4 regions of the Pseudomonas sp. gcc21 genome follow, and region 3 is predicted to be linked to each of the others. Evidence: predicted binding sites of a transcription regulator. Region 3 holds the regulator's gene; each other region holds the start of a gene.
The links. Region 3 encodes FliA, which starts transcription of late flagellar genes. Its sites were predicted from a motif close to CTAAAGTTTNNNNNNNNNNNGCCGNTAA; they were not measured.
Positions count from the first base shown of each region.

Region 1: the regulator FliA is predicted to act here: its motif matches at 2,694-2,721, upstream of HG264_RS10800 (methyl-accepting chemotaxis protein).
Region 2: the regulator FliA is predicted to act here: its motif matches at 4,169-4,196, upstream of HG264_RS02180 (methyl-accepting chemotaxis protein).
Region 4: the regulator FliA is predicted to act here: its motif matches at 3,592-3,619, upstream of flgM (flagellar biosynthesis anti-sigma factor FlgM).

Region 1 covers NZ_CP051625.1:2,331,170-2,338,590, reverse strand. Annotated here, with positions in the region: gene HG264_RS10805 (porin) at 1-939, opposite strand, end outside; gene HG264_RS10800 (methyl-accepting chemotaxis protein) at 962-2,584, opposite strand; gene HG264_RS10795 (phosphate ABC transporter substrate-binding protein) at 2,785-3,186, opposite strand; gene HG264_RS10790 (porin) at 3,198-4,349, opposite strand; gene HG264_RS10785 (methyl-accepting chemotaxis protein) at 4,376-5,998, opposite strand; gene HG264_RS10780 (DksA/TraR family C4-type zinc finger protein) at 6,167-6,433, opposite strand; gene glgP (alpha-glucan family phosphorylase) at 6,589-7,421, opposite strand, start outside.
Region 2 covers NZ_CP051625.1:433,082-440,502, reverse strand. Annotated here, with positions in the region: gene apbC (iron-sulfur cluster carrier protein ApbC) at 1-641, opposite strand, end outside; gene dctP (TRAP transporter substrate-binding protein DctP) at 820-1,980, opposite strand; gene HG264_RS02190 (TRAP transporter small permease) at 2,217-2,807, shown strand; gene HG264_RS02185 (TRAP transporter large permease) at 2,823-4,106, shown strand; gene HG264_RS02180 (methyl-accepting chemotaxis protein) at 4,259-5,986, shown strand; gene HG264_RS02175 (alpha/beta family hydrolase) at 5,983-6,624, opposite strand; gene ccoN (cytochrome-c oxidase, cbb3-type subunit I) at 6,999-7,421, shown strand, end outside.
Region 3 covers NZ_CP051625.1:1,580,828-1,588,248, forward strand. Annotated here, with positions in the region: gene HG264_RS07320 (chemotaxis response regulator protein-glutamate methylesterase) at 1-399, opposite strand, end outside; gene HG264_RS07325 (chemotaxis protein CheA) at 429-2,660, opposite strand; gene HG264_RS07330 (protein phosphatase CheZ) at 2,673-3,464, opposite strand; gene HG264_RS07335 (chemotaxis response regulator CheY) at 3,484-3,861, opposite strand; gene HG264_RS07340 (RNA polymerase sigma factor FliA) at 4,037-4,771, opposite strand; gene fleN (flagellar synthesis regulator FleN) at 4,771-5,598, opposite strand; gene flhF (flagellar biosynthesis protein FlhF) at 5,747-7,093, opposite strand; gene flhA (flagellar biosynthesis protein FlhA) at 7,125-7,421, opposite strand, start outside.
Region 4 covers NZ_CP051625.1:296,254-303,674, forward strand. Annotated here, with positions in the region: gene HG264_RS01495 (MFS transporter) at 298-1,617, shown strand; gene HG264_RS01500 (flagellar brake protein) at 1,887-2,633, opposite strand; gene HG264_RS01505 (flagella synthesis protein FlgN) at 2,750-3,208, opposite strand; gene flgM (flagellar biosynthesis anti-sigma factor FlgM) at 3,235-3,555, opposite strand; gene flgA (flagellar basal body P-ring formation chaperone FlgA) at 3,704-4,414, opposite strand; gene HG264_RS01520 (chemotaxis protein CheV) at 4,539-5,477, shown strand; gene HG264_RS01525 (protein-glutamate O-methyltransferase CheR) at 5,511-6,338, shown strand; gene flgB (flagellar basal body rod protein FlgB) at 6,638-7,042, shown strand; gene flgC (flagellar basal body rod protein FlgC) at 7,045-7,421, shown strand, end outside.

The DNA.
Region 1 (7,421 bases), 750 kb from region 3:
GTTCAACCCATAGGTCCAGGAGGATTGCCGACCGGCTCCAGCTTCGTCGAGCTGCGCATAAGTGACGTGCCCGAGAACATCACCGAGCCGGCGCCCGCTCATTACATAGAATGCGTTCTTGGTTGGTGTTAAGCCCTCGACTACTAGCCTTGTCGCCTCGCTCGCGGCCAGCCAGGTGCCGTTGTCATACTGATAGCCAGCGGAGCTGAATTTGCCTTTAACATCGTTGGCGATATCGGCCATTCTATAAATTGCAAGTTCCGGCATTGTCATGTTCAACCCGGCTTCGCTGTAGGCCACCCGGAAAATGCCGTAATTGAACGTCTCCAGCGTGATATTTGCGCCAGCGACCTTTTTGTAGTCCATGTCATACATCTGGTCGTAGGCGAAAAAGTCGCGATTCTCCGCTTGTCCGCCATAGGCTTGCACGCTCACCGAGCCGTAGCTGACCGGAATCGAATAGGTGAAATCGACACCTTCGTAATTGGATATCTGCACCTGATGGTAGATCTCGTCGGGTAGTCGCAACCACGGATAAGTGATTCCGACATCCAGCGTTTCGGAGTACATGTACACCGGGTTGCGCAGGCGACCCGCGCGAAGCGTCAGGCGGTCGGAGCCCTGAAACGAAAGGTAGGCCCATTCCAGATTGGCCTTCCAGGTATCCTGCTCGGCTTTCAGTGTGACCTGTGTGGTGAGATTGAGCCGGTCGGTTAGGCCGTATTGAAACTGCCCGCCGAGCTTGGATAGCTCGTCTCCGCGCCATGAGTCGTTGGTTTGGCCCTGAATACCATAGCTGCGGCCTTCATCCTCACCGCCCAGGTGAGTAAACCCCAGTGTGCCGAAGCCATTCAAGCGGTATTCGCCCTGACTCAGCGCGAAAGCGGGTGACGCGGCGAGGCAGGCTACTGCCAGACCGAGCGCATGTAATCTAAACATTCAGTGTGCTCCTTGAAGCAAATCAGATTTTGAATTGGGCGGTCGCCGCCCGGAGTTCGTCTCCGGTGCTGACGAGCTGCTCGCCCAGTCGGGCCGTGGCATTGGCCCCTTGTGCGGTTGCTTTGGCGTCCTGCTGCAACACTTGCGTTTCTTGTTGGATGGAGCTCGACAGGCCGGTTTGCTCGTGCGTATAGCGGGCAATATCGGCATTCAGCTCGTTGATCTGGTTGACTGCGGTCGCGATGGTAGCGAGCAGTTGCGTTGCTTCTGTGGAACGCTCAATGCTGTCACGGGATTTCTCGCTATTGGCGGTCATCACGTTCAGTACGTTGTTGGCGCTGTTCTGAAGGCGTTGGATGATCTGTTGGATCTCGGCGGTCGAGGTGGCAGTTTTTTGCGCCAGATTGCGCACTTCATCAGCGACAACAGCGAAGCCGCGGCCTTGCTCGCCTGCGCGTGCAGCTTCGATCGCCGCATTCAGAGCGAGCAAGTTGGTCTGTTCGGCAATATTGCGGATAACGGTCAGGACTGAGCCGACCGCCTGGGTTTCTTCCTCCAGCTCAGCCATGGACTTCACCGCGCCGGTGACGCTGGTTCCCAGATCGTTGATGCTTTCTGAAAGCGTATTGATGCGGTCACGGGCTGTAGCGGTTTGACGCGTTGCAGACCCAGCCTGCTCGGATGCCTGTCGAGAACGTCGGGCAACTTCCTGGATGTGGTCGTTCATATTCAGGATGTCGCGGGAGATCGAATCGGTGTGCTGTTGCTGGGATCTGGCGTTCTCTTCCGAGTTTTGTGTTAGCCGATACAGCTCCTTCGATACGTCGCTTAACGGACTGGCGGCTTCGACGATTTTGCGAATCGTGCCTTGTAGTGTGTCGAGGAAGTTGTTGAAAAGGTTGATCATTTCGCCGATTTCATCGTTCGAATCAACATTCACGCGACGCGTCAGATCGCCTTCGCCGCGGGCAATGGCTTTCAGTGAGCCGATTACGCCATGCACGTTGATCATGATGCTGCGGGTAACTGCCCAGGCACCGAAAGCGACCAGCAGCACCAGTACCAGGGACAACGCCATTCCAAGCCGTATAGTGGTGCTGTTGTCTTCACGGGTGACCGAAAGCGTCCGCTGAAAGCCGGAGTACGCTGCCTCGCGAAACCCGTCGCCGAGTTCCTGCGCGGTTGAAAGATCCTTGGCCATCCGGTCCAGGCTGGGCCGCAATTCATCAAAGGAGGCTGTACCGGTGATCAGCGCGCTGGAGGCTTGTGATGCGTTTGTCGCGTAGCGATTGATGGCTTCGGCCCACGCTGTCAGGTCGCGAGCCAGTGAGGGCTCGCCAACCACCAGCTTGGCGATGCGGCTGCGATGGTTTTCGATTTCGCCAATTATCTGGCTCGCGTCGTTCAGCGCGGATAGCTCCCCGGCAGTGACTGCATTGTTATAGATGCCAGGCAACCTTGAAAACTGAAACAGGATCGCATCGGCGGTCTCCAGCGTGGGGTAGCTGACTCTTTCAAGCGCATCCAGCCGGGAATCAATTACAGTCAGCTGCAGGGAGCTATACACGACGTAAGCGATCAGGCCCGCAAGCGCGATCGCGGGAGCGATTGCCAGCTTGTACGTGAGGGAAAAATTCTTGAGCATTTGACTTCCGGTGTCCGCAGCGCGTGCGGATGTTAACAAATGAAGAATGATGCTTAAATGCCACTAGTCGGTTAATTGGCGACTTGAACTTGGCGATGTATGCAGTGGGGTATCGGCGGTCCAGAGCGGCGCATGAGACCGTCCGTCAGGAATGAAAAAGCCGGCACGAGGCCGGCTTTTTCAACAGCTAGGGCAGCTGATCAGGGCAAGGTGAACAGCACCTTGACCGCATCCGTTACCGCAGCGCTATCGACGTAGCCGATGGCGTTCGGATCCGCAGCCACCTTGGCGACCACTGCAGCGTCACCCGCTACGCTGGCGGGTGGCTGACCCTTGCCGGTAAAAATCAGACCGGACCAGTAGGATTTGAGCTGCGACTCGTTCTTGCTGGTCACTGTGGTGTAGAAGTTTTCCTTCACCGGGTTCCAGCCTTCCTGATCGATGCCGGTCAGCGATTTGTCCTTGCCGAGGAAGATATTTGCGACCTGCGCCTGATTGGGTGCGCTTGGCGCGCCCGGATTGACGATCACGGCAACGCCCGCCTGGGCGAAGCCCGCGAGACCCAACAACGTCAGTGCGATGAAGCGATTGAACAGTTTCATTTATCTGCTCCTCAGAAGACGAAGTCGATGCCGACGCTGATGATGTCAGCGTCGAAGTTGCGGCTGGGCGTACCGGCCTGTCCACCCAATAGTTCATACATCGCGTTATCCACGGTCTCCTGGGCTGACTTCACAAATACGCCCTGGTATTCGCCGGACGTTGAGACTCGCTTGTACTCGCTCTTGAGGATGACGTTAGGGCGCAGGCTGTAGTTCAAGCCCGCGGTCCAGGAGCGTTGCCGTCCGTCGCCCTCATCCAGTTGCGCATACGTCAGGTGGGGGAGAAAGTCGCCGAACCGACGACCCGCCATCAGATAAAAGGCGTCTTTTTCCTCCAGGTCTCCGCCTGGATCAAGGTTGGTGACTTCGTTGCTGGTCAGCCATGTCCCGTTGTCATACTGGTAGCCAATCGACAGGAACTTGGCTTTCTGAGCGTCCATTACGTGCGAAACGGCGCTCGGCCCGAAGGGTGTGGCTATAGGTATCGCAATCTTGGCTGTAACGTCGGACTGTTCATATCCAACGCGCAGGGTGCCGTAGTTATTCGTCTCAAGCGTAATCGCGCCGGCCCTAGTATCGTCTGCATCAAGTTCATACACATCGCCCATGATGAAGTTGCGACGGTTTTTCGACTGGCCCGCTGCCACCTGAACGGCGAGCGAGCCATAGCTCAAGGGCAGCGTATATATCGCATCAATCCCTTCGTAGGTCGGGCTCTGGATCTGGAAGTACACTTCATCCGGCAGGCGTAGCCAGGGATAGCTGAACCCCACGTCCAGCGTGTCGGAATACATGTACACCGGCGAACGCATGCGGCCGGCACGCAGAACAAGGCGATCGGTGGTCTGGTGAGATAGGTACAGCCATTCGAGCTTGGCCTTCCACGAATCCTGTTCAGCCTTGGCGATCCCCTGCGCGGTAATAGCCAGTTTGTCGGTTACACCGTAACGGAACTGGGCGCCGAGCTTTGATAGCTCATCACCTCTCCAGGAATCGGTGGTCTGGCCCTGTTTTCCATAGGTGCGACCATCGTCCTCACCGCCCATATAACTGACGCCGAGTGTCCCAAATGCATTGAGTCGGTGCTCGCCCTGTTCCAGCGCAACTGCTGGAGTGGCGGCCAGACACATGGCCGCCAGACCGATGACGCGTGATTTATTCATTTCAGGTAGTGCTCCTTGCGGTGTTATCAAACGCGGAACTGTGCGGTAGCCCCGCGCAGGTTGTCTTCCGTGGAAATCAGCTGTTCGCCGAGGCGTGCAGTGGCTTCCGCTCCTTTCGCCGTGGCCTGCGCATCATGCTGCAGGACCTGGGTTTCTTTCTGGATAGAGCTCGAGAGGCCGGTCTGCTCGTGCGTATAGCGGGCAATGCCGGCGTTCAGCTCGTTGATTTGGTTGACTGCGGTGGCGATAGTCGCCAATAGCTGGGTCGCCTCTGCGGAGCGCTCGATGCTGTCGCGGGATTTCTCGCTGTTGGCAGTCATTACATGGAGCACGGTATTGGCGCTGTTTTGCAGGCGCTGAATGATCTGCTGGATCTCGGCGGTCGATGTCGCGGTTTTTTGTGCCAGGTTGCGTACCTCATCAGCCACCACAGCAAAACCGCGACCCTGCTCGCCCGCCCGAGCAGCTTCGATCGCTGCGTTCAGTGCCAGCAGGTTGGTCTGTTCGGCGATGCTGCGGATCACCGTCAGTACCGAGCCGACAGCCTGGGTTTCTTCCTCCAGCTCAGCCATGGACTGCACGGCACTGGTGACGCTGGTGCCCAGGTCATTGATGCTTTCAGATAATGTCTCGATGCGTTCGCGAGCGGTGGTAGTCTGCTGGGTAGCAGACTCAGCCTGCTCGGATGCCTGCTGCGAGCGGCGCGCCACTTCCTGAATGTTATCGTTCATGTTCAGGATGTCGCGCGTAATGGAATCCGTGTGGCGCTGTTGGGATTTGGCGTTTTCCTCGGAGCCCTGGGTGACCCGATACAGCTCCTTGGATACCTGGCCCAGCGGGGAGGCTGCGTCGACAATCTGACGAATGGTGGACTGCAAGGTGTCGAGAAAATCGTTGAACAGTTTGATCATCAGGCCGATTTCATCGTGAGACTCCACATTGACCCGGCGAGTCAGGTCGCCTTCACCGCGGGCGATGGCCTTCAGCGAGCTGATCACGCCATGCACGTTGCCCATAATGCTGCGGGTGACGGCCCAGGCACCGAGTGCAACCAGGAGCACCAATACGAGCGACAAAATAATACCGAACCGAATGGTCGCGGCGTTCTCTTCACGGGTGCTGGCAAGCGTCTGGAGAAAATCAGCGTAGGCATTCGCGCGGAAATCAGCGCCAAGCTGCGTGGCCTGGGTCAGGTCATTGGCCATACGGTCGAGGCTGGGACGCAAGTCATCGAAGGAAGCGGAGCCGCGAATGAGTGCGCTCGAAGCCTGGGAGGCGTTGGACGCGTAACGGTTGATCGAGTCGCGCCATGCATCCAACTCGCGTTTGCGTTGAGCCTCACCGGCGACTAGCTGGCCGAGTTGTTTTTGGTGCTGTTGAATGTCCGACAACACCTGGTTGGCTTCTTCAATCGCCGACAATTCACCTGCGGTTACGGCACTGTTGAAAATGCCGGGCAACCTGGAAAACTGGAACAGCACGGCGTCCGCGCGTTCGAGTACCGGATAGCTGTTGGTCTCCAGCGCAACCAGACGGGAATCGACCGTGGTGAGTTGTACAGAGGTATAACCGACATATGCCACCAGGCCGAGCAGAGCAAGAGCTGGCACCAGGGCGAGTTTGTAAACGAGCGAGAGATTCTTGAGCATATGACTTCCATTGTCTGCTGCGCTGAATGTAACAAAGCGTTCGTGATATTGGAACGCCACTATCAAAATAAGTGATAGGGCGTTGAAGATCACCTTGAGAGGTTATCGGCGGGGTGCTGGGAAAGATGAGCATATAGCCAGAGGATGCTGGAGTAGTGTTCCGTCACATCACCGGAGCTGGCTATCCTTGCTGCCACGACGGTTGTATCCACCATGACGCTGGTTTTCTTTATCCTGAGCGGCCTGGCAGGCTATGCACAGGCGCACACCGGGTAGCGCTTTGCGCCGGGCTTCGGGGATGGGTTCATCGCATTCTTCGCAATGCGTCAGGCTTTCGCCACGAGGCAATTTACTACGGGCTCGCTGTACCGCTTCATCCACGGTATCGTCGATCTGATCCTGAACTGCGCCGTCCTGTGCCCAACCGGTAGCCATGGGACCTCCAATTGAAAATGCACGCGACCCGACGCCGCGCTCATTCCTCAAGTATGGAATCAATCGGCAGATAGGCAAATCCAGCCACATCAGACCAATCGATTCGGGCACAGCGCGAGCCTTCCAGGACGGGCATTGCCCTGTACCAACCGGTCTTAGCTGCCCACCTCGGCGTTATACAGCTGCTCGTAATACTCGCGGGCCATCCGGTTGGAGTCGAACGCGGGGACCACATCACGCATCCCTTGCTTGGCGATTTCGAGCCATCCCTGCGGGTTGTCGTAATACCGGGCAATGATGTCGTGCTCGAGGATGCGCATCAGATGCTGATAGTCGGCTTCGTCCTGTTCATGTTCGGGCAGCGACGGGTCGGCAACAGGAATGATGAAGCTGTTTTCTCCGTGACGGGCAAACTCTGGAATCCAGCCATCTTTTATCGAGAAGTTTACTGCGCCGTTCATTGCTGCAGTCATACCGCTCGTTCCGGATGCTTCGCGCGGGCGACGCGGGGTATTCAGCCAGACGTCTGCGCCCTGCTTGAGTAGCCGGGACAGCTCTATCTCATAACCGGTCAATACTGCGATTTTCGCTGCTTTATAAGAAAACCGCACCAGCCTGTCGAACATCTCGATAGCGCCGTTATCGGTAGGGAAGGGCTTGCCAGCCCAGATCACCTGCACGGGTCTGTCGCTTCGCTCGATCAGCTGGGTGAAACGGTAAATGTCACGGACCAGAAGATCGGCGCGCTTATAGGCGGCGAAGCGGCGAGCCCAGACCACTGTCAGCGTATCGCGATCAAAGAGCTTACCGGTCTGGTCAGCCACCACCTTGAACAGCTCGTCTTTCATCTGTTTCTTGCGTTCAACCAGACGCGCGTCATCGCCTTCATCCAGCGCCGCGCGCAACGTGCGGTCCTGCCAGAACGTCATGTTCTGGGCATTGGTGATCGCCTTGATCTGGCAGATATTCGGGTTGCTGCCCCACATTT
Region 2 (7,421 bases), 1.1 Mb from region 3:
ACCACCAGATAGTCGAGGTCGTTCCACGCGGTTTGCGTCAACAGCTGCATCAGCGCACCGGAGACCATCGGGCCCCGCCACACCATGGGGGTCTTGGCGTCGGCCAGAAAGGCCATGGACATAACCTGTATACCGTGGGCCGTCGGCGCGATAAAAAACTTTTCGTCTCGTACTTCAGGGCGCGTGCCCTCTGCCAGTCCGAGCATCAGCCCCATGCTGGGACCATAAATATCAGCATCAAGCACGCCGACCCGGGCACCTTCTCTGGATAACGCCAGCGCAAGGTTGGCGGCAGTAGTGGACTTGCCCACACCGCCCTTGCCCGATGCCACGGCGATAATATTCTTGACGTTGTGCAGCGCTTCCACTGAACCCTGCGCAGGCGCGGCGGCAATCTCGCAGCGCACGTTGATAGTGGCCGATTCGACGCCATCCACGTTCTCAACGGCAACTCTGAGCATTTCGGCGATTCCGTTGATGATGCCGGCCGCCGCATAACCCAACACCACCTCCGCCGTAACCTTGCCGCCGTCTATATCCAACTGCTTGAGGCAACCCGAACTCACCAGATCTGTCCCTGTATAGGGATCCTGATATTGAGCGAGGGCACGTTTGATGGCGGGACGATCTATAGCGGTCATGGGGTATCCAATGCTGTGACGTTTCAGTTTTGTATGCTACTGACTGAATATCAGCCAGGGAAGCGCTGTGCCGAATATGACACCGCGCAACCATGCTTTACTCATGAAAAAGGCCGGCGCACGAGAAAGTGCGCCGGCCTTGATCGAACTCCTGCGAAACCAGGCAGGTATGAGCGTCTTACGCCGCTTCAGGCTGCTCTGCTTCTGTTGCCTCGTCTGTTGCCTCTTCAGGTTGCTCGCCCGCTTCAGCTTCAGGTTCCTCAGCGGCATCGGGCTGTTCCTGCTGTGACTCATCGCCTACCTGCTCGAGAAGTGCATTAAGCAGCGTTTCACCACGCTCGCCAACCATATCGACGAAGACATCGCGAACCGGCAAACTGCGCTCGCGGAAGGCTGCACGCTCTTCGGCGGTGAGGTAGATCAGCTCGATATCGCTGTTCTCGGTGATGATATCCAGGCGCTCGGTGTTCAGACGCGTCTGCACGTCATGAATATAGGGCACCAGTTCCACCACTACTTCTTCGATCAGGTCCCTGAGCTCATCAGACAGGTTTTCGTACCAGGACTGGTTGGCCATGAAGGTGGCGATAAACTGTGCCTGATTGGCAAAGATCATGTAGTCCTGGACTTGATAGAAGTCCATTTCCTGATGTGCGAATACCGGCTGAATATTACCGTCCAGCTGCCCCAACTGCAGGCCGCTATACAGCTCGCCGTATTCCATAGTGGTCGGGTCGGCGCCGTAGGCACTGTATGTTTCGCTCAGCAGACGGTTATCCATGGTGCGGATGGCCAGCCCCTGGAAATCTTCAGGCGTACGGATTGCCTTGTTTGCGGTCCACACCTGCCAACCTTCCGGCACAATTGCCAACGGCTGGAGATCACGTTCGTTGAACGCTTCGATGAGAGCGGGGTGCTTGCGGAAATCGGGGTGATTAAGAACTTCGGTGTTTCGCTTTTCGTCATCGGTGAGGACGAAGTTCAGGCTGAACAACTGTGATTCAGGGACGGTCCCGCCAAGAAAGCCGGAGCCAAACGCCATTTCGATCGAGCCTGCCTGGACCTGGTCATAGATATCGGTCAAACCGCCGAGCTGGCCATAAGGGAAGAGTTGGACTTCAACTTCGCCGTTTGTCTTCTCGCTCATGAGTTCCGCGAACTGCGCGGCGTATTCGTATTGGACACTGCCTTCAATCTCTTCAAGGCCAACTCGCCATACTTCGACCTGCCCCGGTTCCGGTTGTGCATCAAGGCCGGTTTCGGCTGTTTCCGGTTCATCCGAACCACACGCCGCCAATACCAGGGCTGCCGCCCCAACTACTCCATTACGCCAGTTCATGGAACGCTCCTTATCGATTGTTCTGGTTAACCGCTTTTAACCTTATCACAAGGTCGTCATATGTCCACGTCGTGCAAAAACTCGAGTCATGAGTTAAGGTCAAAAAAGAAACTATTCTCGTAGTGCATGCAACGTGATCCTTTACTCAGTGCATGGACTACAGATTGAAAGTAAATATCCCGACGTCATATCCGCGATCGGGTAGTGCCTGACCAGGCCATGGAGAGGATCAACAGATGCCCGAGCCTGCCGACACGTCGGACAGCCACTCGTTCAAGGCATTGCTGAGCAAAGCTCTGCGCGCGCTGGATCGAATAGCGGAACATATCGAAAAAATCATATTAGGCAGCAGCGTGCTGTTTCTGGCCGGCCTGTTGATTGTGCATGTAATTGGCCGCCAGTTAATCGGAACCGGGGTAACCGGTCAGGTGGAACTGACTCAGATGAGTCTGATCATCATGACCTTCGCCGGGCTGGGTTATGCCGTTCGCCGCGCACGGCATATTTCGATGTCGGCCTTCTATGACCAGCTCAAGGGCACGCCGCGCAAAATCCTTCTGGTCACCATCTCGCTGTCGACCGGCGCCCTGATGTTCTTCTTTGCCTGGCATGCATGGGATTACGTCATGGCGATACAGAACCGCGGCCGTACTTCTTCCGCGCTGCAAATCCCGTTATGGATTCCCTATCTGATGGCCCCGCTGGGCTTCGTTCTGGCGGGCGTCCAGTATTGGCTGACTGCAATTCGCAACATGCTTTCCAAGGGCATCTACCGTTCATTCAATGAGAAAGAAGTCTACGATGAAGTGCCCGACTCAGCTCCGTAACCCGGTACACAAGCCATGCTGACCCTGACAATGATCGTTATGGTGGTATTGCTGCTGCTAGGGTTCCCGATGCTGGTTCCCCTGCTCGCCGCCAGTCTTATGTTGTTGTTTCTTGAACTCGACATGAACAATGTCAGCCTGCTGTTGGGGCAGATGATCAGCGGCGTTCAATCCTGGGCGTTGGCTGCCGTTCCACTATTCATATTCGCTGCGGATGTCATGACTCGCGGCCACACCTCCCAACGGTTGCTCGACCTGGTACAGAGTTTCGTTGGTCATCTGCGCGGCGGCTTACCAATTACCACCGCTGCCGGCTGTACATTATTTGGCGCCGTTTCAGGCTCTACGCAGGCTACAGTGGTTGCCATGGGTGGCCCGATGCGGCCAAAGCTGCTCGAGAAAGGTTATTCCGACAGCTTTACCCTGGCGTTGATCATCAACGCCAGCGATATCGCGCTGCTGATTCCGCCCAGTATCGGCATGATCATTTACGGCGTGGTATCCGGCGCTTCGATCGGTAACCTGTTCATTGCCGGCATTCTGCCTGGCCTGATGATTCTGCTGATGTTTTCGCTGTACTGCTGGATAGGTTCGATCCGCATGGGCATCGAACCTGAACCCCGTTTGGGTTGGGCCGTTCGTTGGGCAGCAATGAAAAAGGCCGTACTGCCCCTGGGTTTTCCGCTGGTTGTGGTTGGCGGCATTTATGGGGGCATTTTCAGCCCGACTGAAGCTGCGGCCATTGCGGTGCTGTATGCGTTGGTGCTGGAAATCGTCATTTTGCGTGCGGTCAAGATCAGCGAAATCTGGGATGTGGCGCTTTCAACTGGCCTGATTACAGCCGTGGTCTTCATTCTGGTAGCAGCCGGGACGGCATTCACCTATACCATCTCGTTCGCGGGCATACCCCAGGCGATACTTGGGCCGATCATCGAGACTATCGGCGACAGTCAACTGTTGGTGCTTGGCCTGATTGCTATTTCCTTTTTCATCGGCTGCATGTTCGTCGACCCCATCGTGGTCATCCTGATTCTCACGCCGCTGTTCAAACCCGCGGTAGACGCAGCTGGACTCGACCCAGTGCATGTGGGTGTCATCGTGACCCTGCAAGCGGCAATTGGCTCTGCCACGCCTCCGTTCGGCTGCGACATCTTCACCGCAATGGCCATCTTCCGACGCCCGTATTTCGACGTCATCAAGGGTACGCCACCCTTTATCTTCATTCTTCTGCTGGCCACCGCGTTGTTGATATTCTTCCCCCAGATATCACTCTGGTTGCCCTCATTGTCCGATTCATGAGGGCGGCAACCCGAGCAGAGCATTTGTCACGCAGCGGATAACAAAAAAATACATTCCCTCCCCTTCGGTTATTTCCTGCCCTGCCGATACGTCTATATAGTGGCGAAACCCAATCAGCGGTATCGATTGATAGGCGAAAAACGCAACCTAATATGCGTTATGAGGAAAATATGAACGCGACGGAAACCGCACCCAAGAACGGCCTTGCACCTAATCTTCCCCGTATGTCCCGGGCGGGCATTTGCCTGGCGCTGTGTCTGTGCCAAGTGTTCTTCACCGGCACGATCATATGGCTGGCAGACGGCGTGCTCCTGGTCATGGCCATTCTGCTCACCCCGGTGGCCTTCTATCTGATCCTGCAGGCGCGCTCAGTTCAGCACCAGGCGGGCGATCTGGTCGAACGCCTGGCCGCAACCAATAGCAAACAAATCGATCTACGTGAGCTGGCAGCGAGCGGAGCGCAGCAGAACGAAGCCGCCCACCTGTTCAATGAACTGAACGAGCGGTTACGTACGGTGATGCTCGATCTGCAAACCAATAGCCTGCGAACCGCCCTGGCATCAGCGAACAGCCGGCTGCTGGCGGAAAAGGCTGCGAAGGATGCCGGTCTTCAACAACAGCTATCGGAACTGATATTTCATGCCAGCGAACAGACAACGGTCGCGCTCCAGGATATCTCCTCGCGCGCGTCCGACATTACTGCGGTCAACACCCGCAACCTGGAGCTGGCTCGCGAATCGAAACAGCAGATGGGTGATGCCCGGCTGAATATGCACCGGGTCAGCGAATCGATGAATGGATTCAAAAGCAACATCAGTGCATTGACCGCTACTTCCGCCCGGATTCGTGAGATTCTCAATACGGTTCAGGATTTCTCCGCACAGACCAACATGCTGGCACTGAACGCGGCCATCGAAGCGGCCCGCGCCGGCGAACAGGGCCGCGGCTTCGCCGTGGTGGCCGATGAGGTACGCAATCTGTCGTTCAAGGTAGGCAGTGCTGCCGAGCAGATCACAGATCTGATGGAACAGATGACCCAGGCCATGTCAGGAGCGGAGCAACAGACACTCGGCATGCTCGAACAGACCGAAACCACTGGTCTGGCCGTCAGCACCGCTGCCGATCAGTTCAACGCCATGGTGGAGGACTTCCAGCAAGCCAACGATGACCTGTTGATGGTCAGCAGCGCCCTGGAGGAGCTCACCGCTACCAATGCCGAAACCCTCAAGCACGGCGGCGAAATTCGCGAGCTCAGCGTCACCATTAGCAAATGCATGGAAGATACGTTCAGCCAGGCCGACTCCCTGCGTGACAATACGCACTTCACCCTGCGCTCTCTGGCTGGCTTCCGTCTCGGCGAGGGGAACATGGAAGCAGTTACCCAGCGGCTTATGCAGCGCAGGGAGATAGTGCAAGATCGACTGAATGATCTGGCCAACGCAGGCGTCGATCTGTTTGATCAGCGCTATACGCCGATTGCTGGCACCAACCCTCCCAAACATGACGTGAGCTGGGCTGACGCCTTCATCAAACAGATCCGGCCGCTGCTGGATGAATGGGACCAGGGGGGCAAGGACGGCATCGTCTATATGGCGGCGGTTAATGATAAGGGCTATTTGCCGACCAGCCGCAGCGCGTCGTCACAACCCCCTACCGGTGACCCGAAAGTCGACGCGGCGCGCAGCAACTTCAAGCGCTTCGCCGTGACTAACGCTGCCGACCTGCATTTCCTGAGCTCGTGCATCTATATGAATATGGGCACCTTCCTGCTGCCCGGAACGTCCACCATCGTGTTCGTGCTGTATGTCCCGATTGAGGTAAAAGGCCGGCGCTGGGGCACCATGTCAGCAGCCGTTCTGCCTGCAGCGTTGGGGATTTAAGCGCTGCCAGGGTGGGAGATGAAGCGGACACAGGCCTGTACTGCCTGACTGATCAGCGCCAGCTGGGTCTGGCCGCTGGCTTTCAGAGGCTTGAAGTCATGGTCGCCCGTCTCCAACCAGTGCATCGCGACCTGTGAGCCCAGCGCATACCCGCTGACGTCGTCGGGCTTGCCAAAAGGGTCGCGGGAGCCCTGAATAATCAAGGCGGGTGTCGCGATATCGCGTAGATGCTCGACCCGGGTCTTCTCCGGCTTGCCTGGCGGGTGAAAGGGATAACCGAAACACACTAACCCGCCGGCTTTCAGCTCGTCAGCCAGCATGCTGGCCACACGTCCGCCCATCGACTTGCCAGCAACATACACCGGACCATCATTGTCGGCCCGGCATGTGTTGTAGGCATCCCGAAATGCTTCAAGCAGTACCGGCATAGGGTTCGGCGGGCGCTTGCGGCCGTCTTCTCGACGAACCGCCATGTAGGGGAACTCGAAACGCGCTACCTTTAATCCCGCCTTAGCGACGCCCTGCGCCAATAGATCCATGAATGGGCTGTCCATTGGCGCGCCGGCACCATGGGCCAGTAACAAGGTCCCTGAACACCGTGGCGTTTCAGGCTGGTTGTATATAAAGGAAGCGGGCATAGGATTTCCGGGTTACCGATGATGCGACAAGATGTCACAGCCGTACGGCCATCAAGGGGTTCACATGCGGATCGTGCGGGATTACCCTTTAATCCGTCCAGAGCGTCTAGAAAAACTAATACGGACGAGGTTCAGTGAGCCCTGAACCCTATGGGCTGGCTTGCTGGCCCCATTCTGTACGATCTCGTTTGACCCCGGCAAGACCGCTTTCGAGGATCCGGCAAAGTCCGGGCTCGTTGCGCTTCTCATACCCCTGCAGAGAGGTCGCAGACAACCGCCAACGTTGACCTGCGTCATTGCAAAGAGTTCAGCGTTTCCTCATACTTGCGGCCGCTTCGCCCCCCCTTAACCCATTGCTATCCGTGGAATCTCGCATGAGCACAGCTACCACTCCGACAGCTTATAACTACAAGGTAGTACGCCAGTTCGCCATCATGACGGTGGTCTGGGGTATTGTAGGTATGGCATTAGGCGTCTTTATCGCCGCACAACTGGTCTGGCCTCAACTCAGTTTTGACCTACCCTGGTTGAGTTTCGGACGTTTGCGTCCATTGCACACTAACGCGGTCATTTTCGCGTTTGGTGGCTGCGCCCTGATGGCCACCTCCTATTACGTTGTTCAGCGCACCTCACAGGCACGGATATTCTCCGACAGCCTGGCTGCGTTCACGTTCTGGGGCTGGCAGGCCGTCATTGTGCTTGCGATCATCACCCTGCCTCTGGGTCTGACGTCCACCAAGGAATACGCCGAGCTTGAGTGGCCGATCGACATTCTGATCGCGCTGGTCTGGGTCACG
Region 3 (7,421 bases):
ATTGGTACGCGCTAGGACATGCACCCGCTCACAGAGCAGTTGACGCACCTTGTCCGGATTGCGGGAAATGTCCTCGAAATTCTTTGGCAGGTAATCCGCCGCACCGGCGTCCAAGGCGTCCAGGCTCACCCGCGCGCCTTCGTAGGTCAGCGAGGAAAACATCAGGACCGCGGTGGGACAACGCTGCATGATCTGTTTGACCGCCGTAATGCCGTCCATCACCGGCATTTCGTAGTCCATGGTGATCACGTCGGGATGCAGCGCAAGCGTCTGGTCGATTGCTTCTTGCCCGTTCGAGGCGGTACCGACTACCTGAATCTGCGGATCGCCGCCGAGGATTTCGGCTACCCGGCGCCGGAAGAATCCCGAATCGTCGACAACCAGTACTTTCACCGCCATATTGACTCTCCCTGAGTACCTGCGCCGTGCTATGCGCGGCGCGCGTAGCGCTTGAGCAGGCTGGGTATATCGAGAATGAGCGCAATGCGGCCATCACCGGTAATCGTTGCGCCAGACATGCCGGCGGTTCCCTGCAACATGCGACCAAGAGGCTTGATAACCACCTCTTCCTGCCCGACCAATTGATCCACAACGAAACCGACGCGCTGGGTACCGACCGAGACGATCACTACGCTGGCAGCTGAACGTTCGGTGGTATCTGCAGCGCCAGGCATCAGCCAGCGCTTGAGGTAAAACAGAGGCAGGGCCTTGTCGCGGACGATGATCACTTCCTGACCATCCACCACATTGGTGCGGGACAGATCCAGATTGAAAATTTCATTCACGCTGACCAGCGGCAATGCGAAGGACTGGTTCGCCAGCATGACCATCAGTGTCGGCATGATTGCCAGCGTCAGCGGCACCTTGATCGCGATGCGGGTGCCCTGCCCCTTGGTCGACTGGATCGTGATACTGCCGTTGAGCTGGGAAATCTTGGTCTTGACCACATCCATGCCAACGCCGCGCCCGGACACATCCGAGATCTCGGTCTTGGTGGAAAAGCCGGGGGCCAGAATGAGGTCGAAACACTCACTTTCGCTCAACCGCTCGGCGGCTTCGCGTTCCATCATGCCCTTCTCGACCGCCTTGCGCCGAAGTACTTCCGGATCCATTCCGCGACCATCGTCGGTAATGGTCAGCAATATATGATCGCCTTCCTGCTCCGCAGCGAGCACCACTTTGCCCATCCGCGATTTGCCAGCGGCTTCGCGCTCGTCTGGCATCTCAACGCCATGGTCTACCGAGTTGCGTACCAGGTGAACCAGCGGATCGGCCAGCGCCTCGACCAGGTTCTTGTCGAGGTCAGTTTCCTCCCCGATCAGCTCGAGCGTGATTTCTTTCTTGAGAGCACGTGCAAGATCGCGCACGACACGCGGAAAGCGGCCAAACACCTTCTTGATTGGCTGCATGCGGGTCTTCATCACGGATGACTGCAGATCGGCCGTCACCACATCAAGATTGCCCACAGCCTTGCTCAGCTCCTCGCCGCCAGTGCTCGCCCCAAGACGCACCAGGCGGTTGCGCACCAGCACCAGCTCGCCGACCAGATTCATGATTTCGTCGAGGCGCGCTGTGTCCACGCGCACCGTGGTTTCTGCGGGATGTGCATCAGCAGCGGCCGGTGCTTTTGCCGCGACGGGCTCGGGCTGGCGGGCGGGTGCAGGTGCAGCAGCTGGCCGGGCATCGGGTCTGGCCGCAGCGGCAGCGGTGGTGTCAGAAGCTGAGTCAACGTCAGACTTGCCCGGCGCCTTGCCGGTGCCATGCAGTTGATCCAGCAGCGCTTCGAATTCATCATCGGTAATATGATCGATACCTGCCGAGTCTGCGGCAGGTTCGTCCCTGGAAACAGCTTGCGCCGCGTCTGTCGCGCCCGGACCTTTGCCGGTGCCGTGCAACTGATCCAACAAAGCTTCGAATTCGTCGTCAGTGATGACGTCATCAGACGCGCCAGTGTCCGGTATCGATGCGCTGGCAGCCGCCGCTACGGCCGCAACAGGCGGTTTACCTGCTCCGTGCAGTTGATCAAGCAGGGCTTCAAACTCTTCGTCGGTTATTTCATCGCTATCGCTATCGCCGCTACCCGCACTGCCGGCAGACACAGGCAAAGCGGATTCAACGGCCTCGGCAGAGGGCTCTGCCTGTAGCGCGTCCAGAAGTTTCTCGAACTCGTCGTCGGTGATATCACCTTCGCCGCCGGCTGCTTCCGGAGTGTCCACGGTGGTCGCTTCTACTGTCTGGTTCGAGGTGACAGGCTCATGGTTTTCGCTCGCCGCTGGTTTCGCCAGCAAGGCCAGCGCTTCAAGCAATGCAGGCTCAGCGGGCGTGGGCGTCTCGCCTTCGCGCACCTGAGCGAACATGCTGTTGACCGCATCAAGCGCCTGCAGCACGACGTCCATCAGTTCGGAGGTCACCGAACGTTCGCCCTTACGCAGGATGTCGAACACGTTTTCCGCGATATGACAGCAGCCAACCAGTGCGTCCAGTTGCAGGAATCCGGCACCGCCTTTTACGGTGTGAAAGCCGCGAAAGATCGCATTGAGCAGATCGGCGTCGTCCGGACGGTTTTCCAGTTCTACCAACTGCTCGGACAACTGCTCCAGGATCTCTCCGGCTTCCACCAGAAAGTCCTGAAGAATTTCCTCATCCGCGTCAACACTCATGCACTCGCTCCCTTAAAAACCAAGACTGGACAGCAAATCATCGACTTCGTCTTGCCCAGACACTACGTCTTCCCTTATATCGGCATGAATCTGCGGACCTTCACCCTTTTCTGGGGCTTTTTTCGGCTGTACGCCATCGCCGTGCTCGATTCCGGCAAGGCGATCGACCTTCCCGGCCATACGCACCAGACTCACCAGGCTTTCCTCTACATCGTGAACCAGCGTCGTTACACGCTTGATGACCTGGCCAGTCAGATCCTGGTAATCCTGAGCGATCATGATGTCGTTCAGATGGGTCGAGACGGTTGTCGCAGACTGCTCGGTGCGCGTGAGGAATTCTCCGATGCGTCGAGACAGGTCGCGAAATTCATCGGCGGTCATTTGCCGGCGCTGCAGACGCGCCCATTCGAGGCGCAACGCCGCCGCCTCTTCGCCAATCTCGGCGACATGGGGGGTGCTGCTTTCCACCAGATCCATGGTGCGATTGGCAGCCTTGTCGGTGAGCTGCACGACATAGTCGAGACGGTCCGAGGCATCGGAAATCTTCGAGGCTTCGCCGCTGTCGCCCAGCGCGTGGGAGGTGTCGATCTGAAAATTCACGATGGCGTTGTGTAACGCCCGGGTAAGCTGGCCTACCTCGTGATACAGCCCGCGGTCTCGGGCCTGATTGATCGCGTGCACCACCAGCACCGCTTCGCTGAATTGCCCATTTTCTAGATACTCAACGAGCTGTAGTGCATGCTCCTTGAGGGATTGCTCAAACTGTTGAGCAGTCGCCTGGCCGGGATCCTTGCTTAACGCCATCATCTGGTACCCCGGTTGGTTATTTCGGCTGAACGCGCTCGAAAATCTTTTCGATCTTTTCCTTGAGCGCCTGGGCAGTGAATGGCTTGACCACATAACCGCTCACACCTGCCTGGGCGGCCTCGATGATCTGGTCGCGCTTGGCCTCGGCTGTGACCATGAGCACCGGAAGATGCTTCAGACGGTCGTCAGCGCGAACCGCCCTGAGCAGGTCAATACCGCTCATACCGGGCATGTTCCAGTCAGTGACGAGGAAATCGAAATTGCCGCTCTGGAGCATTGGCAAAGCAGTATTGCCGTCATCGGCTTCAGCGGTGTTGGTGAACCCGAGGTCACGCAGCAGGTTCTTGATAATGCGCCTCATCGTCGAAAAATCGTCGACGATGAGAATTTTCATATTCTTGTCCAAGTAAACCTCCGTACAAACCAGAAAAAAGTGCAGGTTCGCACTCTGCTGAATTCATGTCCCTGAGCGAGAAGCGCTCAGCAAGTAAAGCGCGCACCCTAAGCTGACCCGCCGGCAGGCGACACAGCCACGGCTGCGATAGCCGGACCAGAGATCCGGCTATCTATTATTCGTTCTTCCAGGCGACCAGGCGTGCGCGCAACCTGGCGGCGCACTGGGTATGCAGCTGACTCACCCTCGATTCGCTCACGCCCAGCACCGCGCCAATCTCCTTGAGATTCAGCTCTTCGTCGTAGTACAGGGAAAGCACCAGCCGCTCGCGCTCCGGGAGGCCTTCGATGGCCTCGACCAGTGCGCCGCGAAAGCGCTCGTCATGCAATTCGCCCTGGGGCTCACCCTCGGCGTGCACATCCGCCGCCGCACCGGATTCGAGCAGATCCTCGAAGCTGAACAGCTTGCTGCCTGCGGTGTCGCCAAGAATCGCGTAGTAATCCTCAAGGCTCATCTCTAATTCGGCCGCAACCTCATGATCTTTAGCGTCACGTCCGAGCCTGGCCTCCACTGCGCGGATGGCATCACTGACCATGCGCGTATTGCGGTGAACCGATCGGGGCGCCCAGTCGCCTTTACGAACCTCATCCAGCATGGCGCCACGAATGCGGATGCCGGCGTAGGTTTCGAAACTGGCGCCCTTTGAATGGTCGAATTTGCGTGAAGCTTCGAGCAGGCCGATCATGCCCGCCTGCATCAGATCTTCTACCTGCACGCTGGATGGCAAGCGCCCGAGCAAGTGATAGGCAATGCGTTTGACGAGGGGAGCAAACTGTTCGACCAGCAGATCCTGCTGACCCGCTGCACGTTGGGTACGGTTGTACATATAGGCTCCACTGGCGGACGCGATCATGAATCTGCCCCCGATTGCTGGACCAGACGTTCCACAAAGAACTCCAGGTGACCACGCGGGTTAACCGGCAACGGCCAGGCATCAACCTTCTGCGCAATGCCGCGAATGGCCAGCGAGGCCTTGCTTCGCGGGAAGGCGTCAAATACCGCGCGCTGTTTCTGCACCGCTTTGCGTACGGATTCGTCATAGGGCACCGCGCCGACATATTGCAGCGCCACGTCCAGGAACCGATCGGTCACCTTGGTCAGTTTGGCGAAGACAGTGCGGCCTTCCTGCGGCGTATTGACCATGTTGGCCAGCACCCGAAAACGGGTCATGCCATGGTCGCGATTGAGCAGCTTGATCAGCGCATAGGCGTCAGTAATCGAGGTCGGCTCGTCGCACACAACCACCAACACTTCCTGGGCGGCGCGCACGAAGCTCACGACCGAGTCGCCTATTCCGGCAGCGGTGTCGACTATCAACACGTCAATGTTGTCGCCGATGTCACTGAAGGCCTGAATAAGCCCGGCGTGTTGCTGCTGGTTCAGGTTGACCATGCGCGCCGCACCTGATGCGGCGGGAACGATGCGGATGCCGCCGGGGCCGTCAATCAGCACATCCCGCAGGTCACATTTGCCATCAAGCACGTCCGCAAGCGTGGCCTTGGGCTTGATACCCAGGAGCACGTCCACGTTGGCGAGGCCAAGGTCGGCATCGAGCAGTACGACCCGACGCCCCAACGCCGCCAGCGCCATGCTGAGGTTGACGGATACGTTGGTTTTGCCGATCCCGCCCTTGCCGCCGGTGACCGCGATAACCTGAACCGGATGATTGCTGCCCATCTGTGTGGATTACCTTGTAATAAGAATTCGTGTTAGCAAATTTGTAAAAATCGCACCGTGTCTGCTACAGGGCGGCTCACTGACGGAACGCCGGCCTGGTTCGCTTGCTGCATGCCGCCGTGAGGCGAAGTGCGCTAATCACCGGCTCTTAACCTGCATGCAGTATACCTGCAAAGACATTACCCATCGCCTCGTCAGCAGGCGCTTCGCCAGCATGGCTGGCCATGTTCACCGCGCGACTGACCAGCTTGTGTCCGACCGCTTGACAGATGTCGTCCGGAATGCGCTGGCCATCTGCCATATAGGCTACCGGCAAAGCTTGTTCCATAGCCAGACCCAGGGACTCACCCAGCGTGGCAGCCTCATCGATCTTGGTCAGGATACAACCGGACAATCCGCAGGACTTGTAATGATGGTAGGCGGACTTCAACACCTGGTACTGGCTCGTCGCGGCCAGCACCAGCAAGGTCCGCACCCGTTGCCCCTGCGCCGCCAGCTCGTTCAATTGACTACGCAGTTGCGGATCCTGACCTTGCATGCCGGCTGTATCGACCAGCACCATGCGCTTGCCGGCAAACTCCTTGAGCACATCAGTCAGACTGTTCTGCTCATCAACCACCCGCACCGGTACATTCAGAATACGTCCAAGCGTACGCAACTGTTCATGCGCGCCAATCCGGAAGGTATCCATGGTGACCAGCGCAACATGCTGACTGCCGTGTTTGAGCACATACCGTGCTGCCAGCTTGCCGAGACTGGTGGTCTTGCCGGCGCCTGTCGGGCCAACCAGCGCAATCACACCGTTCTGATCGATCAGTTCGTCCCGGATGACCGGAATGCTATGAGACAGATGCGCCAGCAGCATGCGCCAGGCCTGACGGATATCGGTCACATCAGCCACTTTAGCCATCAATTGCTTGCTCAGCCCTGCCGGCAGGCCGAGCTGGGTAAGCCGACGCCACAAGCTGGCCTGATGGGGATTTTGCTGATTGATCTGCCCCCAGGCCATGTTGCCCAGCTGGGTCTCGAGCATTTCACGCAGGCCTGCCAGTTCGGCGCGCATTGCACCGATACCGCTTTCCCCAACCTCTGCTTGTGGAGCTGTGCTCACACGGGCTTGCGGTGGGGCCTCAGCGGCGTGTTCGTTCTGCAGCCGTGCCAGCAGCTGCTGCGCAACGGGCGAGCCCTGCTCAACAGCCTGACGCATGGCTTCGCCGAATAACTGGCGGTTGACCTGGGGGCCGTCTGCAGACTGCCCGCCTTCGGCCAGCTGGGCACGCGCCTTGACGATGCGCTCCTGGGTTTTCTTCAGTTCCTGATCCAGGCCAGGTGTGGGTGGGGTCACGCGAGGCGCCTCATAGTCCAGCGCCGCTGTCAGTTCCACGCCGCCGGCGACCCGGCGGTTAGCGATGATGGAGGCGTCCGCGCCCATTTCGTCGCGCACCAACTTCATCGCCTGACGCATATCAGCGGCAAAGAAACGTTTTACTTTCATGGCTGACCTCACCTGTCCTGGTACTGACTATTCATTGTTGGCCCACCGTCGCAACGATGGTGACCTGCTTGCTGTCCGGTATTTCCTGGTAGGACAGTACATTGGCCGCTGGCGCCGCATAGCGAACGAACTTGGCCATCATCCCGCGGATCGGTCCGGCTACCAGAACGATGGCTGGCTTGCCCTGAACCTCCTGCCGCTGTACCGCATCTGCCAGTGACCGCTGCAGCTTCTCGGCCATGCCCGGCTCGAGCATGACGCCTTCTTCCGCGCCTTGCCCCGCCTTCTGAACACTCTGTAGCAATATCTGTTCCAACCTGGGCTCAAG
Region 4 (7,421 bases), 1.3 Mb from region 3:
ACACTCCACTTATCGGGACGGGATATCAGTACGAGGTGTGGCTTGCGGATTTCGTCAGAAAATTCGCGCCGACGTCACGGCGAGCTTTCTTCGCGGCAGGACTGTCAGTAAGCTGCGCCGTTTCCGCGCTGCGTCAGTGTCGGTGCCCACTAGTCAGGGGCCCCGCGCTGCAACCTCAGTGTCAACCAAACCCGTTATGGCTATTGGGAACGGCTCGATTGTCCGGCGCTCCCGGACGTTAGGCTATCTTTAAGCTGAGCCAACCCACTTGATAACCAGACTGTACGTGGAGTTTCAATGCCCAAAGCCCTTACCGCCTTCTCGTCGCTCTATTTCGCCACGTTATTGATGCTGCTGGGCAGCGGCCTGCTGAGTACCTATATCGGTCTGAGCCTGTCTGCGCGCGGGGTGAGCGAGATCTGGATCGGTGCACTGATGACCTGTTATTACGTGGGGCTGGTCGGAGGTGCATCGGTCGGCCATAGATTGATTGCGCGGGTAGGGCACATACGCGCGTTCGTAGCCAGCGCCGGCGTGGTCACCGCCTCGGTGTTGGGCCATGCCCTGTCGGAAAGCGTGCAGCTGTGGCTGTTACTACGCATTCTGGTGGGCATGGCGATGATGTGCCAGTACATGGTTCTGGAAAGCTGGCTCAATGAGCAGGCTGAATCCCATCAGCGCGGGACAGTTTTTGCAGGCTATATGGTGGTGACCTTCCTGGGTCTGATGCTCGGTCAGTTTGTATTTACTCTGATGCCGGAGCTGAATATCCGCCATATCCTGTTCGTCGCCATGTGCTTTTCGCTCTGTCTGGTACCGGTGGCGGTGACGAAAAGCCTGCACCCGGCGCCGCTGCATCCCGCACCGCTACGTATAGGTTTCTTCGTCAGACGCGTTCCCCTGGCGCTGGGGACGATAGCGGTGTCGGGACTTTTGCTGGGGTCGTTCTACGGCATGGCGCCGGTATACGCTTCGGGTATGGGGCTGGGGACTTCTGAAGTCGGTGTGTTCATGGCTGTAGCGATCGGCTCGGGGTTGTTGGCGCAGTGGCCGGTGGGCTGGATGTCTGATCGTCTTGATCGTAGCCAGCTGATTCAGCTGAACGCCATTATTCTCACCGGGGTTACGCTGGTGATGGGACTGGCAGTAGTACCCGGATATGCACTGCTGGTGCTGGCCGGGCTATTTGGCATCCTCGCCTTTACGCTTTATCCGCTTGCGGTGGCGCTGGCCAACGACCACGTCGAACCCGAAGAGCGGGTATTGCTTTCGGCGATGTTGCTGGTGACCTTCGGGCTTGGTGCCAGCGCCGGCCCCTTGGCCAGCTCGGCGCTGATGAAGGTCGGCGGGCCTGGCATGCTGTATGTATTCATGGCGATATCCAGCATGTTCCTGGTTATCAATGTGCGTCCGAGCCGGGTTACCGGCGAACACCTGCAGGCCGAACCGAGCCATTACATGCCTGCGGCGGGTAACCTCGCCAGTTCACCGCTATCCGCTGCACTGGATCCGCGCGTCGATGAACAGATAGTTGACGATCAAATGCGCGATGATGCGGATGGTTATCCAAGCGCAGCGGATCTCGATGCGGACCAGGAAGATCATCGTCCCGGTTGAGCTGATCAGAACGCACCGTTCATGCTCTGCTAGGCAGCGTTTCGGGCGCGTCGAAGGGGGCTGGTGCTGTCTTAGAACACTGGCGTAGCGCAGGCGCGCTCCCTGGGGTTGGTGAACGCCTGCTCGCCGACAGGGTGTATTTGTAGTCGGCTTCTTCTAACGGGTCGAAGAGGTTCGGGGTGTTGCAGACATTGGTGTAGCGCAGGCGCGCTACATCTCCAGGCACTGCGCAGCGGCTTGGGCTGGGTCCGGGGTGTCTCCGGTTAATATCAGAACAGGTCGTCGCGCTTTTCCAGTCGGCGCGCCTCGCGCTGCAGGTAGTTGACGAAGCGGTCCACCTGCCGCTGAGCCTGAGGGCTGGGCTGTCTGAATCTCAGGCCGACATGGGACTCGTCGCGCTTTTCGTCATAGGACACGTGGCGTACTTCGACCGCCAGATCCAGTGTTCCTATCTCAGGCAGATCCAGCTGGCAGGCCTCGATAATGGCGCCAGGACGGAGCGCGTGCGCCTGATCTGAAGCAAAGAGCGCCTTGCACCCGGTTGCGGATACGTCGAACAGGTGTCCGCTCAGCCGAAACGTTTCGCTGTGCAGCGTCACGCCTGTTTCCAGTGGCCGTTGGACGACGGCTCGAAATGCGCCACGTTTCTGATGGTAGATGAGCTGTTCAGGAAGGGCCGCGCAGTATGCCGGCGCGCCTTCCAGAATGACCCGCTGCGCGGCGACGCAATGCCAGCGCATGTGCACGCCTTCATGCCAGGCATCAATCCGGAATGACTCGCCTTCGGTGATGTACCGGTCGCCTTCTTTCGGGACCAGTTCGTCGATCCAGAGCTGCTTGCCCGCCGGGTCGATAGCGACGATGAAGCTCTGAAATTTCTGGCTACGTTCGGGAAAACTGACGATCAGCTGGTCGCGGGAATGCAGCAGCGTCTTCAACAGCGCATTGATCTCGATGGGCGAGCGGACTTCCCTGGGCGGCTGCGGACCGGTTTCTGGCGCTAGTAAGCTGGACACTGAAAAATCTCGACAATAGGCATGGCAAGGGAAGCATTGTATAGCATGCTGGCTATGAGCCACCCAATCCTTATGCGCCTTGTTGTTGGCTAGCCGGATCTCGCCGTGGACGGACCCTAGGCTTTGATTATTGGCCGCTGCGAATGGCTTCGCTTGGCGAGGCCCTGGCGGTCGTAAACGGCCTGGCTTGATTCGCCCTGATTGCGTATCAGGTCAAGCAGGTGACTGTTGGCGTGCTGGCTATGGCGTACCAATCGCGCGTTGCGCAAATTGGCGTCGCGGCAACGGGTCAGGTATTGCCTGAGGGACTGGTAGCTTTCGAACAACTCGTTCTGACCGAGCGACTCCAGAAACGCTTCCATGTCCTGTTCGGGTGTCTTGCCCAGCTGACGTGCCTGATCATTGATCTGCTGGTCATGCCCGTTCAGCGCAGACACAAGTGGAGCCTTGCTGTTCAGTAGCGACTCAAGCGTGACCATGTCGTTCTGTATCAATGCCTCCTGCTCCCTGTCGAGCAGCTCTATGAACTGTTCGCAGTCACTGGCGGCTTGATCAAATAGCTGCTTGAGTGTCATCTGTTTCTCCACAGACCCGGGGCGTCTCAGTCTTCCAGACCCAACAGTTTATCGGCAATGCGGCCGCTGTCCGGCTTGTAACTGCCATCAGCTATTGCTTGTTTGAGCTGCGCTACCCGTTCGCTGTCCACTTCCGGCAAGTCCTTTAGCCGTGCTTCGATTGATTTCATTTGCTGAGCCTGATCGCTCAGCTTGACTGACGACTCCCCCGGAGCGGATTTATCCACGCCCGGCTTGTCAGTTACGTTGTTTTCCACCGCCACGTCGCGTTTGCCTGCAGCCGCGTCGGCCTGGGCTGTGCGCCCGGCGCTGTTGGCTCCGTTGGCGGTGTTGAAGTTGATAACCATGGTTTTATCCTCAGACTGAATGCTTTGCTAATAGCTGTAACGGCCGAGGCAGCTAAACCTTTAGTACTGGTGAGCAAACTATGTGGACTGGTTCGCATTTAGCGCCCAGCGTGTCGAATACGCAGTATAGCCAAGTTCGTCAGGCGTATCACATTGCCACCGACACCTGACCCGGGGCGACAACCCTTGCGCTGACCGTACGGCCGGAGCGCGTGTTCCTGACGCGGATTTGTGCGCCCACCGTGCCGCCTTCCAGCGCTTCTCCGGGCATCTTCACCGATATCTGCGTATTGGCGGCGCTGATCACGACCTTGTCTCCGCGTTTGACGATTTCATCCTGCTCCAGTTGCGCTGGACTGACAACGGTATCGGCGGCGACTGGCCTGCGCAGACGCATGCCCACCGCCTGTTGCGGATCGGTCAGATAAGCGCCATTGAGCAAGCCTGTATCGCGTTCGACCAAGGCGACATCACCGGCACCGATTACCTCCTGCCGGCCCATCGGACGCACGGCGACCAGAACATCCTCAAACAGACTGACCTGCGCAGGTACGAACAATCGCCATCGCACGTCGCTCTCGCAGGAAAGGCGCACCGTGACGCGGCCCACCGGCACGGCAGGGCTTTCCAGACTGGCTTTCAGTGCCTCGTCCGGGCAGACGGCGAGTCGTAAACGCGGATCCAGGCGATTGACCTCGATACTGTAGCGAGCCTGTCGAGTGCTCTGCTGCAGATGCGTTTGAATTTCGCCCTCAAGAAAAGCCGTAGTCGCGCCGATAAGCTGATTTATAAGCGGGCTGGCAGACAGGCTCGCAGAGAACAGCATGGTCAGCGCGGCGCAGTGAGTACTGAAACGCATACAGGAAACCTTAAAGAGATGGCGCCGGGTTTATGTCGCTTTGCATCCTTGCAGCAAGAAATGTGCCGCGCTTCGGTAAGCCGCACCCTATACAAGCCGTCCCCTATATAGTGAGGAGTCACCCATGGCTGGCGTAATGGACTCGGTCAATCAGCGCACCCAGCTGGTTGGCGAGAATCGCCTCGAATTGCTGCTGTTCCGTCTGGCCGGCGGCCAGCTTTACGGCATCAACGTGTTCAAGGTCAAAGAAATTCTGCAGTGCCCGAAGCTGACGGTACTTCCACGACTGAATTCAGTGGTACGCGGAGTCGCACATATCCGTGGCGGTACCTTGCCGATCATTGATTTGCGCAAGGCCATCGGCGGGCCGGGTCTGGCTGACCTGGCCAATACTTTCGTGATCATCACCGAATATAATTACCGGGTTCAGGGCTTCCTGGTCAGCGGCGTCGAACGCATCGTCAATCTGAACTGGTCCGAAATTCATCCACCGCCCCGGGGCAGTGGTCGTGATCATTACCTGACCGCAGTGACGCGGGTCGATGATCGCCTGGTCGAGATCATTGATGTGGAGCGGATTCTGGCCGAAGTGGTGCCATTGCAGGAGAATGTCAGCGCTGGCGTGATTGATGAGCAGGCTCAGGCTGCGGCGGTTTCACGCAAGGTATTGATCGTTGATGATTCATCAGTGGCACGAAAGCAGGTGTCTCGTTGTCTGCAGGAAGTAGGGGTGGAGATCGTCGCCCTTAATGACGGACGCCAGGCGCTGAACTGGCTGAAAGCGCTGGCTGATTCCGGCGAAGACGTGTCGCAGAGCTTGCTGATGATGATCTCGGATATTGAAATGCCCGAGATGGACGGGTATACCCTCACCGCAGAGGTGCGGAACGATCCGCGACTCCATGGCTTGCACGTTATTTTGCACACATCCTTGTCCGGTGTATTCAACCAGGCGATGGTAAAAAAGGTAGGCGCGGATGATTTTCTCGCAAAATTCAAACCAGACGAGCTTGCCCGTCGGGTCATCGACAGGCTGCACGCGCCGCGTGGGGGGCCAGTTTGACGGAGGCGCCTTTTATACAGCGGGGCGGATCGTTTGACATCTGAACAGCAGCATTTCCATCAGTTTCGTGATTTCCTCGAGAAATCATGCGGTATCGTTCTGGGCGATAACAAACAGTACCTGGTCGCCAGCCGGCTCAACCGACTGATGGAGCAGCAGGGTATCAATCACCTGGGTGAGCTGGTCCAGCGTATCCAGAGCCAACCCCGTGGAGGACTGAAGGAATCGGTCATCGACGCGATGACGACTAACGAAACCCTCTGGTTTCGTGATGGTTATCCCTTCGAGGTGCTCAAGAACCGACTGATACCGGATTTCATCAAGTCCAACCCCGGTCAGCGTTTGCGTATCTGGTCCGCTGCGTGCTCTTCAGGGCAGGAGCCCTATTCGCTGAGCATGGCGATTGACGAGTTCGAGCGCAGCGATCCCGGTCAGCTGCGCTCCGGTGCAAGTATCGTTGCGACTGATCTCTCCGGCGGGATTTTGACGGCAGCCAGAAACGCGGAGTACGACAGCCTTTCTATTGGCAGGGGTTTGGCCCAGGACCGATTGGTTCGTTATTTCGACCAGTCGTCACCGGGAAAATGGCGAGTCAAGGCTCCCATCCGCAGCCGCGTCGAATTTCGCGCGCTGAATTTGCTGGAGAGCTATGCGATCCTGGGCAAGTTCGACATCGTATTTTGCCGGAACGTGCTTATCTATTTTTCCGCCGAACGCAAGAAGGACATCCTCAGGCGCATCCATGCGACCCTGAAGCCCGGCGGTTATCTGATGCTGGGTGCATCGGAGGCGCTGAACGGCCTCCCTGAGCTGTATCAGATGGTGCAGTGCAATCCGGGGATTGTGTACCAGGCCAAGTAAGCCTCATCGCGAGACCTCAAGAGCGTCGCGCTCGGCCCTCAATTCGCTACAGGTTGCGATTCAGTTTCGCTTCGCTAACCTCTTAACTCTTTCCTGTTGTGCCTAATCATTCGACGCACTTTTTGCCGCCTGGCAGACGGCGGTGCCGGTAAACCGTTGCCACCGGCCGCTTCCTGATCGCCTTATCTCCTTGAAAAATAAAGCAATGCATTTATGGCATGCCAATTGCTTTAGATCCTGATGACACCAAAGCGGCGGCAATTTGGCCGCGGTCAGGATTGAAGAGTGAGGAGGCTGGGATGAGCTTGAGTTTCGACCGAGCACTGGGGTTGCACGAAAAGGCGCTGGGCTTCAGGGCCGATCGCGCTGCCGTGCTTGCCAACAATATTGCCAACGCCGATACCCCCGGCTACAAGGCGCGGGATGTGGATTTTGCGGCCGTTCTCGAAGCTGAGAAAACCGGAGCAAGCAAACCTTTCAAGGCAATCCAGACTCACTCGCAGCATCTGGCGGCGGAAGGGTTTATCGACCAGGCCGCGGGGCTGCGTTACCGCATCGCCGCGCAGCCGTCCATCGATGGCAATACGGTTGATACCCAGGTCGAGCAGGCCAGATACGCCGAGAACGCTATCGAATTCCAGGCCAGCTTCACCTTCCTCAACAGCAAGTTCAAGGGGCTGATGACAGCCCTGCGCGGAGATTGATCATGTCCCTTAGCCAGGTTTTCAACATCGCCGGTTCCGGCATGAGCGCCCAGTCACTGCGGCTCAACACCGTCGCCAGCAACATCGCCAACGCCGAAACGGTTTCAAGCAGCGTCGACGAAACCTACCGCGCGCGGAATCCGGTCTTCGCCACCGTATTCAGTCAGCAACAAAACATCGGTGGCGGGTCGCTGTTTGCACCTGAGCATGAGGCGGGCAGCGGGGTAGAGGTGCGCGGTATCGTCGAATCGGACGCAGCGCTTCAGCCTCGCTATCAGCCTGACCACCCGATGGCTGACGAGGAAGGGTACGTGTTTTATCCCAACGTGAACGTGGTTGAAGAGATGGCCAACATGATGTCCGCCTCGCGCTCCTATCA